Regions from separate parts of the Paenibacillus sp. M-152 genome, predicted to be linked through region 1. Evidence: riboswitches for the same ligand, from Rfam matches in the RefSeq annotation. Region 1 holds a riboswitch; the other holds the start of a gene.

Evidence for each region. A riboswitch is a leader RNA that binds a small molecule or an ion and turns the genes downstream of it on or off. The one in region 1 is predicted to bind ZMP and ZTP.
Region 2: linked by a shared signal. The riboswitch ahead of EGM68_RS04840 (bifunctional 5,10-methylenetetrahydrofolate dehydrogenase/5,10-methenyltetrahydrofolate cyclohydrolase) and the one ahead of EGM68_RS23615 (TIGR01440 family protein) in region 1 are both predicted to bind ZMP and ZTP.

Annotation. Positions count from the first base shown of each region.
Region 1 is NZ_CP034141.1:5,394,396-5,401,862, reverse strand. It holds gene prmC (peptide chain release factor N(5)-glutamine methyltransferase) at 1-218, shown strand, start outside; gene EGM68_RS23640 (FtsW/RodA/SpoVE family cell cycle protein) at 294-1,487, shown strand; gene spoIIR (stage II sporulation protein R) at 1,702-2,394, shown strand; gene EGM68_RS23630 (L-threonylcarbamoyladenylate synthase) at 2,575-3,858, shown strand; gene EGM68_RS23625 (manganese efflux pump MntP) at 4,002-4,562, shown strand; gene EGM68_RS23620 (low molecular weight protein arginine phosphatase) at 4,646-5,230, shown strand; ZMP/ZTP riboswitch at 5,309-5,390, shown strand; gene EGM68_RS23615 (TIGR01440 family protein) at 5,598-6,185, shown strand; gene EGM68_RS23610 (serine hydroxymethyltransferase) at 6,307-7,467, shown strand, end outside.
Region 2 is NZ_CP034141.1:1,051,699-1,059,165, forward strand. It holds gene EGM68_RS04810 (NAD(P)H-dependent oxidoreductase) at 1-96, opposite strand, end outside; gene EGM68_RS04815 (winged helix-turn-helix transcriptional regulator) at 239-631, shown strand; gene EGM68_RS04820 (ABC transporter substrate-binding protein) at 821-1,813, shown strand; gene EGM68_RS04825 (MarR family transcriptional regulator) at 2,001-2,471, shown strand; gene EGM68_RS04830 (nuclear transport factor 2 family protein) at 2,490-2,897, shown strand; gene EGM68_RS04835 (cyclodeaminase/cyclohydrolase family protein) at 3,032-3,667, opposite strand; gene EGM68_RS04840 (bifunctional 5,10-methylenetetrahydrofolate dehydrogenase/5,10-methenyltetrahydrofolate cyclohydrolase) at 3,664-4,530, opposite strand; ZMP/ZTP riboswitch at 4,644-4,728, opposite strand; gene desA (Delta(5) desaturase DesA) at 4,941-6,002, shown strand; gene EGM68_RS04850 (sensor histidine kinase) at 6,064-7,197, shown strand; gene EGM68_RS04855 (response regulator transcription factor) at 7,194-7,467, shown strand, end outside.

The DNA of each region.
Region 1 (7,467 bases):
CGCTGGATGGAGGTCCTGACGGGCTTGGCCCGTATCGGGCAATGCTGGAGCAGCTGGGGCTCCTTCAGGCCCCACCCCGGCTAATCGGGTTTGAGCTGGGGATGGGACAGGCCAGAGACGTGGCTGGCCTGCTGGAACAGGCAGGTCATTGGAAGAACATTCTAATCATTCCTGACCTTGCGGGGATCGAGCGACATGTCCTAGGCGTCTCGGAGTAGTGCTGCATTTTCTTTTTGCGAGTCTTTCCTTTAGAATAAGAGGAGTATGACCGAGAAACGGCTCAGGGGGAAATCATGCTTCAGAAATTGAAAAAAATTGATGGTCCGGTTATTTTTATTCTGGTTTTGCTCATGGCGATTAGTATCATAACGGTATACAGTGCTGGTAGGGGTCCTACGAACTTGGCAGAGCACGGCAACGACTACCAGAAGATGATCGGGTATTATATATTGGGCTTTGTAGCGATCTTGGGTTTAGCGATAGTCGATTTTCGGATATTCATTAAAAAAGCCTTGTATGTATATGGAGGCGGGATATTCCTGTTGATTCTCGGCTTTTTTGGCGGGACGGTTAATAACTCTCAAGGCTTTTTGAAAATTGGTGGCTTAAATCTTCAGCCTGCCGAGGTATTCAAGCTGGTTCTTATCATTTTTTTGGCGTATATGCTGATTAAAAAGCGCAAGAGCAAGCTGTATTTTATTCAAGATGTTCTTCCAGTTGCTCTGGTGAGCTTTGTCCCGTTTGCCATGGTCATGGCACAAAATGACTTGGGTAATGCGCTCGGTTACATTGTCATCGTCATTGGTATGCTATGGATTGGTAATGTGAAGGCATCCCATGCGCTAATCGGATTTATCGTATTTGCAGTCGCCGTTGGTGGAGGGATCAAAGCGTATATCTCGTTTCACGATGAGATTGATTCCTTTATGAAAGGTATTGGCCGTAGTCACTGGGTAGAGCGTTTGGACCCTTGGCTGGTACCGGAAGAAGCAACCGCGAAGGCATCTTATCATACGAAAAATGCCAAACTGGCAATAGCTTCTGGCGGGATGATGGGCAAGGGCTTTTTGCAAGGAACCTCGGTACAGTCCGGGCGTGTTCCCTATACGTATGCGGATTCTATTTTTGTAGTTGTAGCAGAGGAGTTTGGGTTTGTAGGCTCTTCAATGCTACTATTGCTATATTTTATTTTGATTCACCGAATGATCCTGATTTCGCTGGAATGTCGGGATCGGGCTGGCCCGTATATAATTGTCGGGATTGTGTCCATGTTGCTGTATCAGATTTTTGAGAACATTGGTGCGTTTCTGGGCATTATGCCACTTACAGGGATTACGCTTCCATTCATAAGCTATGGCGGTACCTCGTTGCTTATTAACATGGCTAGTATTGGCTTGGTTATGAGTATTAAGGTGCATGGCCAGGAGTTAGAGGATGACCTGCCGCAGCCTTCCAGAGTAAGCTTGACGAAGGCGAAAAAAGCCTAGTACAGGCGGATTGTGACTAAATATTGATGGTTATTTGTGCGAGTTGAAACGGTGCGACGAAAGAGTCCAGATTGTGAAATCTGGGCTTTTTTATATTCCTAGGTGACGATCAAGCTTGCAATAGCCTGAATTTTTTACGAGATTCATAGGTTTAAACTCTCCCAAACCGGACAGACTGATAGACATGATAGAGTTTGGGTTTGGGGGGACGAAAATGAGAAGTTGGATGAAGCAAGCTGCAATGATACTCTTTTGTATATCGATATTAATGATGTCTTGGGAAGGTCAAAAAACGGACGCTGCGATGACCACGGGAGCAAGAGGGACTTTAGCGTCTGGAGTGGCCACCACAGGGTTGAAGGTAATTCCGCACGATTCCATCCGACTGCGCATTTTGGCTAATTCGGATCGTCCAGAGGATCAGTTGGTTAAGCGCGAAATACGGGATGCCATTGTGCAGCAGATGAATGCGTGGGTGGGTGAGCTGGATAATCCACAAAGCCTAAATCAAGCCAGAGTGTTGATTGATGCACATTTGCCTGAAATTGATCGCTTGGTAGGTGCGGAACTGGCTCGACGCGGTATAGCGTATGATCATCAGGTGGAACTGGCAAGTGTACCTTTTCCGACGAAAATGTACGGTGGCCTTGTTTACCCAGCAGGGAATTATGAGGCGCTTCGAGTTACACTGGGGCAAGGGAAAGGACAAAATTGGTGGTGTGTGCTGTTCCCGCCGTTGTGCTTTATTGATGCAGGTAGCGGTGAAGCAGCAGCACAAACTGTATCGGCAAAAACAAGTCATGAAGACAATCGAACGAATGCTGCTGACAAAGAGCCGGAAGTACGTTTTTTCCTGTGGGATGCCCTTACGGGTCTGTGGAGCTGGGTGAGTGGTTTGTTTGCCTAAACGTCTCGTTAGAGCTATGGAAAAGAGAACAACGAGTGTAAGTTTCCCCATATGTTATAATGGAACTTACGATAGATATGCAGATAGCAGAGCCAAATTGATCTGATTTGTTAAAGTGGGTTTTTGGAGATCAGGGCAATGAAATGGCCTGTATGACAATAAGATATGGGATGATCTGATATGAGCGATAAAGTGAACCAAATGCATGACTTGCACGCAGGTTTTGTGAAAAAAGAGAGAGCAGGGCAGGAGCAGGCATTACAGCCTTCTCACACACACTGGTGGGATGTAAGATGTCTGGTTCCTGATGAGGACACGACTATACCTGCTACCTCGTCTTTTGAGGTGGAAAAAGCGGCTCCCGTTGGTTCTGTGAACAACACAGACGGGGATGATCCTGACGAGCTTTCAGCTGGACAGGCTCTAATCACTGCGGAAAAGGGCATACGGGAGGCCGCCGTACTTCTCCAGGCTGGAGAGACGGTAGCCTTTCCTACGGAAACCGTGTACGGACTGGGGGCCGATGCGCGCAGCACTAAAGCGGTAGAGGCGGTATTCGCTGCTAAAGGGCGTCCGTCCGATAATCCGCTCATTGTACATATTTCCGATGCTGCTCAATTAAAAGGCATGGTAGCGGAAATAAACGATACAGCCCGAGCGCTGATGAATACATTTTGGCCAGGACCGCTGACTCTCGTACTGCCAGTAGTGTCGCAGGCACTTTCATCGCGTGTGACCGCAGGACTGGACACGGTCGGTGTGCGCATGCCGGATCATCCGATAGCGCTACGCTTAATCGCAGAAGCTGGTTGTCCGCTGGCTGCACCAAGCGCCAACCGCTCGGGAAGACCTAGTCCGACCCTAGCACAGCATGTGCTGGAGGACCTGGAGGGCCGCATCGGCGGCATTTTGGACGGAGGTCCCACGGGCGTGGGGCTGGAGTCCACGGTAGTACAAGTCGGTGACGACGGAACCGTCACCATTCTGCGCCCAGGCGGTGTGACTGCTGAACAGCTCGCTACGGTTGCTCGCTCTGTCGTACTGGACCCGGCGCTGGCTGACACACCCGGGCAGGACGCCGATAGCCTGGCGCCACGCTCGCCGGGCATGAAGTATACGCACTATGCGCCACGAGGGCGCTTGAGTGTGGTACAAGGCCCGTCGTCTGGTGAAGTGACGGGCTGGATTCGCACCGCGTTGGCGGAGGCTACCGCGCGCGGGGAGCGCACGGCGGTGCTCGCGTTCGACGACCATGCCGCCAGCTACGCCGGAGAACGAGTCTACACGCTGGGCAAGCTGGACGCGCTTCATGAGGCGGCGCAGCGCCTATACAGCGTACTGCGCCGCTGCGATGAGGACGGCGTCACCTACATTTTGGCGGAAGCCTGTCCGCCGAAAGGATTGGGAGACGCCGTCATGAATCGACTGCTTAAAGCGGCAGGTCATCGAATCATCCGTCTGTAGCTTCTGTAAAGAATTGAGTCTCTTATTTTAATTTCTCCTCGCTCCTTATCTCTGTTTTGGGTATTTTCAGTGCCTGCTTGTACTGATTTGCCCCTTGTCCGCATAACGTGTACAAGAACAGACGGATAATGGAGGGATGGAGTATGCTGGCAGCCTCTGCCGATGCTGGGCAGGTTGTAACGATTCTGATCATGGCGGTAGCGCTAGGGATGGATGCGCTATCGCTGGGCGTAGGGATCGGTATGAAGGGGATACGCCTGCGAGACGTGCTGCGCATCAGCACTGTGATTGGTTTTTTTCACATCCTGATGCCATTGCTGGGAATGTTCACAGGCCATTATATGAGTTCTTTATTAGGCCATGTGACGACCTACTTCGCAGGGGGATTACTCATCCTTTTGGGCGGGCATATGGTATATAATTCCTTCAAGGGGGACGGCGTACACGTTTTGGATCATCGGTCGCCTTTGGGTCTTTTGCTGTTTGCGCTTGGGGTGAGCATTGACTCATTTTCTGTGGGAGTGTCACTGGGAATGTTCCAGAGTGACCTGGTGCTGACTGTTCTGGCCTTTGGTTTTTGCGGGGGAGCGATGGCGATGCTGGGGCTGTTACTGGGGCGCAAGGTCAGCCGTAATCTTGGGGATTATGGAGAAGCAGTGGGCGGTGCTATTTTGCTGGCATTCGGCTTTATGTTTATGTTTTGATTTTAACGTAGACAGTGTAAAATAAATACAGGATTTGAGTAATCCTCTGTTTATATATTTTCAACATACGGGGGGTGAAGACGTTGAAGAATATTTTATTTGTATGCACAGGGAACACCTGTCGCAGTCCAATGGCTGAGGGAATGCTGCGTAAGCTGGCTGCTGAGCATGGTCTGGAACTGGACGTGCGTTCCGCTGGAGTAGCTGCGATGGACGGCACGCCGATATCCCGACATGCAGAGGCGGTTCTGCGTGATCACGATATATCCGATCAGATCACTTCAACTCCTTTAAGCGACGGGCTTGCCGAGTGGGCACATCTGATCTTAACCTTGACACAAGGACATAAACAGCATGTCGTACAGCGGTTCCCCCAAACGGCAGGCAAAGTATTTACGCTGAAGGAATATGTGGAGGACCGGGACGCAGTGCTGAATGACGTACAGGAGTTAGATGGCTTGTATGCTTCACAGCAGTTGATGGCTTCACTCGGACAAGAGCTATCGACGCAGGAGCGTGAACGAATGATTGAATTACACCAACGGATTCCGGGCTTCGATATCTCAGATCCATTTGGTGGTTCGCGTGAGGACTACGATGTCACAGCGGCAGAAATCCGTACGGCTTTGCATAAGTTGTTGGACAAGCTAAAAGATTCTTCCGAATAAAATCGGTACCGTTCCTCTATTTTGTACGGAATCTGTTGATTTTCGACGATTAATCCGTTAAGATAAGGTGGAAAAATGAGAATCCGGTGTAACTGGCGACAAAAGTGGGATCAACCACGATGGAGCATCGGATATACGGCCGGTCGCCTGGGCAAAAGAGCAATTCCACATAGGTGTGGACTGCTCTTTTTTCGTATACAAGCTACAGCAGATCTTCTGCTGCCTTCTTGTTCTTCCATTTTTTCTGCTCGAAATCTGAAACATCGGCTATAATATAGTCAGATTGTGATCAGGAGAGAGTGTGTTGAACTTGGGGCATGAAACCGTGCCTAGTCTCTGAGAGGCTGTTCAACCAAAGGAGGTTCCAATGGTAGAACAATTGGATCATGAGATTTCACTCGAAGCACAGACCGCTTCTGTCGTGCGGGAAATTGCAGAAGCGGCCAGTCTCAAAGCTGGTCGCCTGCTGGTTATTGGCGCAAGCACGAGTGAAGTGGCTGGAAGTCGGATCGGCACAGCAGGAGCGCTCGATGTGGCTCAGCAAGTGCTGTCTGGAGTAGAATCCGTTCGCAGAGAGTATGGCTTTGATGTGGCGTTTCAATGCTGTGAGCACTTGAACCGAGCACTGGTCGTTGAGCGTTCTCTACTGGAGCGATTAGGACTGATGGAGGTTGCGGCTGTTCCTATTCGTACAGCAGGAGGCTCTATGGCTACCGTTGCCTATCGCTCTATGGATGATGCATGTCTGGCGGCGAACGTGCAGGCTCATGCCGGGATAGACATCGGCGAAACGCTGATTGGCATGCATCTGCGCCCAATTGCCGTTCCGTTTCGCCCAAGCCTTCGCTGGATTGGTGAAGCACGTGTGACAGCTGCGTTCACTCGTCCTCCACTTATTGGCGGACAACGGGCAGTGTACAGTCTGGAACAAGAAGCCGGCGGAAACTGCGATTAGCATTTGTCATGTCGGCATGTTAGTACTGATCTTTTTTGCATTAATGATGAGGTACCCAACAGAGGAACAGGCATTTGCTTGTATACCCAACAATTTGACCATGGAGAGGGAGTAATCAATCATGATGGAACATCTGCGTAAAAGTGACCCGGCAGTGATGGAAGCAATGGGGCTTGAACTGAAACGGCAACGCCACAATATCGAGCTGATCGCATCCGAGAATATCGTCAGTGAAGCAGTAATGGAAGCCATGGGCTCCGTGCTTACCAATAAATATGCTGAAGGTTATCCGAACAAACGCTACTATGGTGGCTGTGAGCATGTAGATATCGTCGAAGATATTGCACGTGACCGCGCGAAAGAATTATTCGGCGCCGAGCATGCGAACGTGCAGCCTCACTCTGGAGCACAAGCTAACATGGCGGTATATCTGGCAGCTCTTCAACCTGGAGATACTGTGCTGGGTATGAATCTGGCGCATGGCGGCCACTTAACACACGGAAGCCCGGTTAATGCCTCCGGTTTGTTGTATAACTTTGCTGCTTATGGTGTACGTGAAGACAACTTCCGTATCGACTACGATGAAGTGCGCAAAGCAGCCTTCAAGCACCGCCCTCGTCTGATCGTAGCTGGTGCAAGTGCATATCCGCGTACTATTGATTTTGAAGCTTTTGCTTCCATTGCTAATGATGTAGGTGCTTTGTTCATGGTGGATATGGCACATATCGCAGGTCTCGTGGCAGCAGGGATTCACCCTAGTCCAGTTCCTCATGCCCAATTTGTGACAACAACGACACACAAAACGCTACGTGGTCCGCGTGGGGGTCTAATTCTGACTCGCAAAGCGTGGGCGCAAGCGATTGATAAAGCTATCTTCCCTGGTACTCAAGGAGGACCACTGATGCACGTGATCGCATCCAAAGCAGTTGCTTTGGGTGAAGCGCTCCAGCCATCATTCAAAACCTATGCGCAAAACGTAGTTCGCAACGCACAGGTGCTGGCTGAAACACTGCTGGCAGAGGGGATTAACATTGTATCTGGTGGTACGGATAATCACCTGATGCTGTTGGACACACGCAATTTGAATATCACAGGTAAAGAAGCGGAGCATGTATTGGATTCCGTGGGTATCACGGTCAACAAAAACGCCATTCCTTTTGACCCAACGAGTCCGTTTGTTACTAGCGGGATCCGTATTGGTACACCTGCTGCAACTTCTCGTGGTATGGATGAAGAGGCTATGGTTAAAATCGGTAAAATCATTGCTGATACTCTTAAAAAT
Region 2 (7,467 bases), 1.5 Mb from region 1:
GTCGCTAATTTTCTTATGACTATCAAATTCCTTTGTAGCATGTCTGAACTTGTATGCAGCTAAAATTTGATCTTTAGTGGTTGTTAGGGTTTTCATCGTGATTCCACTCCTTATGGATGTGATTGAAATTGACGCTTATCAAGTGCATGACTAATATTAGAATATATATAATCGTTTTGGAAGTACGCACATTAATGTGCTGTAGTATATAAAATGATACCAAGGAGGAGAAGGGCCAATGCGCAATCGGAAAGGCGGCTTTGGTGAGTGTACCGCTGGGAATGATCAGGCGTGTCCTGTTGAGTACACGTTGGATGTGATTGGGGGCAAGTGGAAAGGGATTATTTTATACCATCTCATGTATGGGACTAAGCGATTTAGTGATTTTCGGCGGATCTGTCCGGGAATTACCCAGCGTATGCTGACACTTCAATTGCGCGAGCTGGAAGAGGATGGTGTCGTTCACCGTGAAGTCTACCAGCAGGTTCCGCCTAAGGTCGAATACTCTCTCACCGAATTTGGAGAAACACTGATCCCGATTATTAACTTGATGAAGGATTGGGGAGAAGAATATAAAACAAAACAGCGATCACCAGCAAGCAGCCTCCAGCAACCTAGCCCCAATGTGTAGGTTTTTGAGACGGCTTCACGAAAAGACCTGGCCAATATTTTGGCAGGTCTTTTTATTTTAGTAGTGAAATAATACAAAGTTCGCTTTTTAGTTGACAGCAAGGATGGCACTTGATATATTTCTTACGATATTGATAATCATTATCATGTTGGGATAAGGCTATTCCATATTACATAGGGGGCTAATAGGTTGAGGAACAAATCGATTTTTATGCTGGCTACTTTGATGCTTGTATTGGCTGTATTTATCAGCGCATGCGGCGGAAATAACACTGGAAATAATCCCGCTTCAACTTCAGGAGATAAGCAAGAGTCGGCTTCTACTGGAGAAACAAGAAGCTTTAAAACGGTTAAAGGGGATATTCAAATTCCCGCTAAGCCGCAGCGTATTGTAACGGATTTTTACGGCGGAGAGTTGCTGTCCGTGGGTGCTAACGTGGTGGGTGTAGAGCCGACTGCGTTTCAAAATCCTTTTTTGACCGATTTGCTAAAGGAAAAAGGAACCAAAGAGGTGGGGGATCCGACCAATTTAGAAAAGACACTGGAACTCAAACCCGATCTGATCGTGGTTATGAAGGATACCAATTATGAGGCTTTGTCTAAAATTGCACCTACCCTGTACATTCCGTACGGTACGACGACTAATATCTATGATACGGTCAAGCTGTTCGGCGATATCACTGGGGAAAAGGAGAAGGCTGAGCAATTTATTGCTGCATTTGATAAAAAGGCTGCTGAAGGCCGTGCTCGTCTGAAGGGTGTTATTGACGAAAAGGCAACTTTCGGTTTGTATGAGCTGACGGACAAGAACGCACTTTGGATCTTTGGCGACAATGCGGGACGAGGCGGACAAGCCGTATACAATGCGCTCAAACTGAACATGCCGAAAAAGACAGCTAATTCCAAGGAACAATCCATACAGCTTTCAATGGAGGTACTGCCGCAGTATGACGCAGATTACATGTTCCTGACTACGTATGATCCAGACAAAAAGGGAACCGCGCTTAAGCAACTGAAATCGTCCGCTGTGTGGGGGAATCTGCCTGCGGTGAAGAATAATAAAGTGTTCTTTAATGATTTTGATACGTACTATCGCTACGATCCGATCGCTATTACCGGACAGATTGATATGGTTGTGGATATGCTGGTTGAAAGAGAGAAAGAGAATAAAGCTAAAAAATAGGTGTGAGATTCACCTGGAATAAGCACTTCACTACACGGACAACAGACCGCGGTGAGGTGCTTTTTTTGTTGATTTGTTGAGCAGATACAAAGGTTGTACCAAGGAATCATGAGATGAAATTTGACAATTATATTGTTAACCGATAAATTATTTTTATTAACCGGTTAATAAAAAACATGGAGGATTTATGAGTCAATCCAAACACGAACGGACATTTGAGGCTATCCAACATTTTATACTGGAAAGAGAAAAAAGTGCACAGAGACGTCAAGCTTTACTAGAGACTCTAACAGAAGAAGTGGTGAGGGAGAAGCGGAGATGGACGATTACCCAGCTTCATATTCTCTCTCTGGTTAGCAACAGTCAGGGAAGTATGAATAACACATCATTGGCTGCTGAACTGAATATATCCAAGCCAGCGGTCACCAAAGCCGTGAATATTCTTATAGAACACCATTTGTTACTGACGTCAAAAAAGTCGGATAATCATAAGGAATTATATTATAACGTAACGGATGAAGGCAGGCAGTTAGCTGCTGTACATGATCGGATGCACCGGCAATTAAAGGAACAATACGAGCAATTATTTGATGCTTTTTCGGAAGATGAATTAGACGTAGTCATCCGATTTCTGCATGCATGGTCCCGACTACTATAAAGATGTGGAGAGAACAGAATGAACAGAGCAGAGGCAAAAGCATTTCTAACTTGTATGTATAATGACATAGTCGTGGGTTTAAAGGTAGAGAAGATTCCTGATTATTTTGTACCTGAATATATTCAAGTTACAGATGGAGTCACCACAAATTTGGAGGAATTTACTCAGCATATTACCACGTTAAAAAGCCTGATCGACAACATCACCATTTCACCATTTAATGATTTTTTGTATGATGATGAGCTGCAAAGTGTCACTTTACGCTATACCGTAGACATTACGAAGAAAAATGGAATGAAGGGACAGGTGGAGTTGATTGCTATTTTTGAATTTAAAGATGGCAAGATCCGACGTTGTAACGAATTGTCATGCCCTCTGACAAGTGACGAGAGCTTTAAGGAAATTGCGAGCATCAACCAAAAGTAAAGATAGTATCTTTTTTTGGGAGCAATAAAATAACCTCCAAACCCAACGATTAAAGATGGGTTTGGAGGTTATTTGTAATCACCAAATAGGCAGAATATTTTGGTTATTACAACTTGCGCACAGTTATAAGCTGATTAATTAGCAATTCGACTGCGCACAGTCAATAAGGTTTGCTCTTTAATTTGTCCGATTTCACGGAGGAGTACGGCTGTTTTGGCTTCGTAGGATTGTTTGACATCCAAGTCCTTGAGCGAGGCAAGGTTAATATCAATGGTAAGCAGGGCCGATTGAGCGGCTGCTTCAAACAAAATCGCGCCGATGCCCAGATCAGAGATCACATTTTTATTGGATATTTCAACAATGTTGTAAGCTTGTGATAGTCCGTCCCGGCATACTTCGAGCAGGCGCATAGGGACCTCAATGGCAGCAATCACCGCTGTTTGTAAGGAATGGGTACGATAGCGCTTTTCTTCGTCTGTTTCTTTGGGCAAACGCAACGCGGTCATGTACTGTTCAAAGGATTGGATGTCTGCGGCCATCAGTTCCTCACAATGTGTAGACAATCTCTCCATGCTGCTAATGACTTGCGCGAATTGTTCACGGAAGTGCGCGTATTTTTCTCCTTTTGAAAGGTTGGCGGTCATGGAGGTCATAGCTGCGCCTAGTGCCGCAGTCAGCGCGGATACACTTCCTCCGCCGGGGGTAGGCGCTGCACTTGCAGCTTCTTTCAGAAAATGTGCGATGGACTGATTCCACGACAGTTTACTCATGAATAAACCACCTCTCTGGAGTAATGTTGCAGACGTATCGCTTTGAGCAAGTTTTTGTACAAAATTGCAGTCGTTAAGGTACCCACACCGCCGGGAACGGGAGAAATAGCATGTACCTTTTCTACAACGTCCGGAGCAGCGTCACCCACGATTTTTCCCTCCAGCGTCTCATTAATCCCTGCATCCACGAGAATTAGACCTGGATGCACCATATCCTGCGTAATCACATCAGGGCATCCAACTGCGACGAAGGCAATGTCTGCATGGTTCAGATGCTCTGCAATATCACGTGTACCTGCATGACAGGCGGTGACGGTGGCATTTTCTCTTTGCAGCATGTGGAAAAGGGGAAGTCCCACCGTCTGCCCAATGCCCACGAGCGTGACATTTTTGCCTGCCAAGGAGTGGCCGTAATGCTTCAACAGTTCAATACAGGCTTGAGGTGTAGCGGGGTACAGCCCTGCGTCACCCGTAACGGTAGCCAGCTTGTTATCAGGTGTAATTCCATCAATATCCTTGTAGGGGGCGATGGATTGTTTAATAACGGAGGCGGAAAGATGTTGAGGAAGCGGGAGTTCCAGCATAATGCCATGTACATGGGATGCATCATTTAGGGTGCCGATCAGGTGCAGAAGCTCGGCTTCGCTTACATGACGATTAAAAGTATGGAGATGAAATGAGATGCCCAGCTTCTCTGCTATTTTTTGCTTGGTCCGTGCATAGTATGCAGATGCCGGATCACCTTCTACCAACAGGGTTGCCAGATGGGGACGGTGTCCTTGCTGTTTCATTTGCTCTACTTGGGAACGGATCGTTGCATACACTTGCTCAGCTGCTTCTTTGGATTTCATGATAATAGCCATAGTCCGAGCCTCCTCTGAATTTATCGCATAATAGAATCAACAGGGTGTCATGGTCTTAAAAAACGAAAAAAAGTATTTGCACAAGGTCGTCAAGACAGACGAATCCTCTGCAAATACTTCTCCCAGGCGAACGGTACGCTTTGTTTGTATGCTCCCTCGTGGTTGATTCCACTGACTTCGCCAGTCACATACAGCGTTATATATCTTACATTTTAACAAAAAAACAGCAGAAAGGAAACCCGCGAACATTTGGCAAACAGGTTTGGTTAGTTGTCTATATGACAAATGTCATATGCCCGAACTGACGTTTATGACTACAGCAGATCCAGCGGTCTCCTTATACTGAGCTTAGACCAACATGTACGCCTGACAGGATCAAGGTATGGGCTGCATTTTAAAGGAGGATCATAATGGGTATGACACAACTCCCGTTAGCTCAATTGAAAAAAAATATGGCTCCCTACGAGAAAATAAACACGAAATCCAGCGTTCTGCAACTTATCAATACCTTGGGACCGCTAATCCTATTGTGGTATGCCGCTTATCTTAGCCTGGCGGTTTCTTACTGGATTACGCTTCCAATTACCATTATTGCGGCAGGGTTTGTGGTACGGACGTTTATTATCTTTCATGATTGTGGTCATCAATCTTTTTTCAAAAGTCGCAAGCTGAACGATATTGTGGGAACGATTACAGGGATTATTACGCTCTGCCCTTATCACCAATGGAAAAATAGTCACGCGATCCACCATGCAACCAGCAGTAATCTGGATAAAAGAGGCACAGGTGATATGTGGGTGCTCACGGTAGAAGAGTACACAGCGGCTTCCACATGGACACGGATGGCCTATCGTATATATCGAAATCCTTGGGTTATGTTCGGGCTAGGTCCGATCTATACTTTTTTGATTTCCTATCGGTTTAATGTCAAGACAGCCAAACGTAAGGAAAAAATAAACACTTATGTGACGAATATATCCATCGTTGCATTGTATGCACTGTTGTGCTGGGCTATTGGCTGGCAGGCATTCCTTCTGGTACAGACGCCTATCTTTTTTGTCTCTGGTATGTTGGGAATCTGGCTGTTCTATGTGCAACACCAGTTTGAGGATTCGTATTTTGAGCATGATGAAGAGTGGAGTTATATTAATGCGGCTGTAGAAGGCAGCTCTTACTACAAGCTCCCTAAAGTATTGCAATGGATTACGGGCAATATTGGTTTTCATCACGTTCATCACCTGAGCCCGAAAGTGCCAAATTACAATTTGGAGAAAGCGCATGAAGCCACACCGTTGCTGCAAAAGGCGACCACGATCACAGTGAGTAGCAGTCTGCAATCTTTGAAATTCCGACTGTGGGATGAAAGTACCAAAACCTTTCTGACCTTTAAACAAGTAAAGCCGCTGCTTAGCAAACGTGTTGGCGCTTCAAAACCCATCCCCACACCTGTTGTAGGCACGGATAGAAAATAGACGTTGTACGGAAATTGGTATGTTAAGATAGGGATATCTAAAGTTAGAAAAGGGTGGCAGGATGCAAAAGTGGTATCAGATTTTCCAAAGAAATACGGGACTTAGCCCTTATGTGTGGGTCGTCTTTTACATCCTGCCCTTTTACTATTTTAGCTCTTCATCTACAAGTCATATTATTCTGGGCACCGCGATTATTTTGGTATTTTTTGCTTGTTATGTACTGGCTTTTGTCTCCCAGGGCTGGCTCATATATTTTTGGACCAGTGTGCAGATTGCTATATCGATTACGATGACGCTGCTATTTAGCTATATGTATTTTTCCATATTTATCGCTTATCTGATCGGTAATATTAAAAGTAAGGCTGCATTTACGACCCTGTATATTATTTTAATGGTTATTACGATTGGATTAATCAATTATGGGTTTGTTTCTCAGAATCCTGTTTTTATTAAGCAGATTCCTTTTATCTTGCTCAATCTGATCGGTGTGATCCTCCTTCCGATTACAAATTTTAATCGCAACAAGAGTGATCGGCTTCAGGTTCAATTAGAGGATGCCAATAAGAAAATATCGGAATTGATCAAGCTGGAGGAACGGCAAAGAATCGCGCGTGACCTGCACGATACCTTGGGTCAGAAGCTGTCACTCATTGGGCTGAAGAGTGATTTGGCGGGCAAGCTACTGGACCAGTACCCGGAACGGGCTCATGTCGAAATTAACGATGTTCGTCTCACGGCAAGAAGTGCGTTAAAAGAAGTACGGGAAATGGTTACTCAAATGCGCGGCATGAGACTAGAGGATGAACTGCTACGTATTCGGCAAATTTTAAAGGCTGCTCACATCGAACTGACCTTGGAGGGCGACCCGAAGCTGGAGCATACGTCATTAATGAATGAAAATGTGCTGAGCATGTGTATGAAGGAAGCCGTAACCAATGTAGTGAAGCACAGTGGAGCTACCGCTTGCTCCATCACCATTGAGCCGTCTCGTAAGGAATTGACCCTGCGGATTCAGGATAATGGAGTTGGTATTATGGGAGAAAATGCAGTCTTTCGGGGACATGGTCTGCAAGGCATGAAGGAAAGGCTCGAATTCGTGAACGGATGTATGGAACTGCGTTCCGATCAGGGAACGACCCTGGTCATTAAGGTGCCCAACATCACTGAAAAGCCGAATGAGGAGGTGGGGCCATGATTCGAATCGTTATCGCAGAAGACCAGCGTATGTTGCTGGGTGCTCTAGCCTCCCTGTTGGACTTGGAAGAAGACATGAAAGTAGTCGGAAAAGCAAGCAACGGGGAAGAAGCTATAGAGCTGGTGAAGCAACATCAGCCAGACATATGCATTATGGACATCGAAATGCCGATAAAAAGCGGATTGGATGCGGCAGAGGAACTCAGAGGCTTGAATTGCAAGGTGCTTATTTTAACAACGTTTGCTCGCCCGGGGTATTTTGAACGAGCGA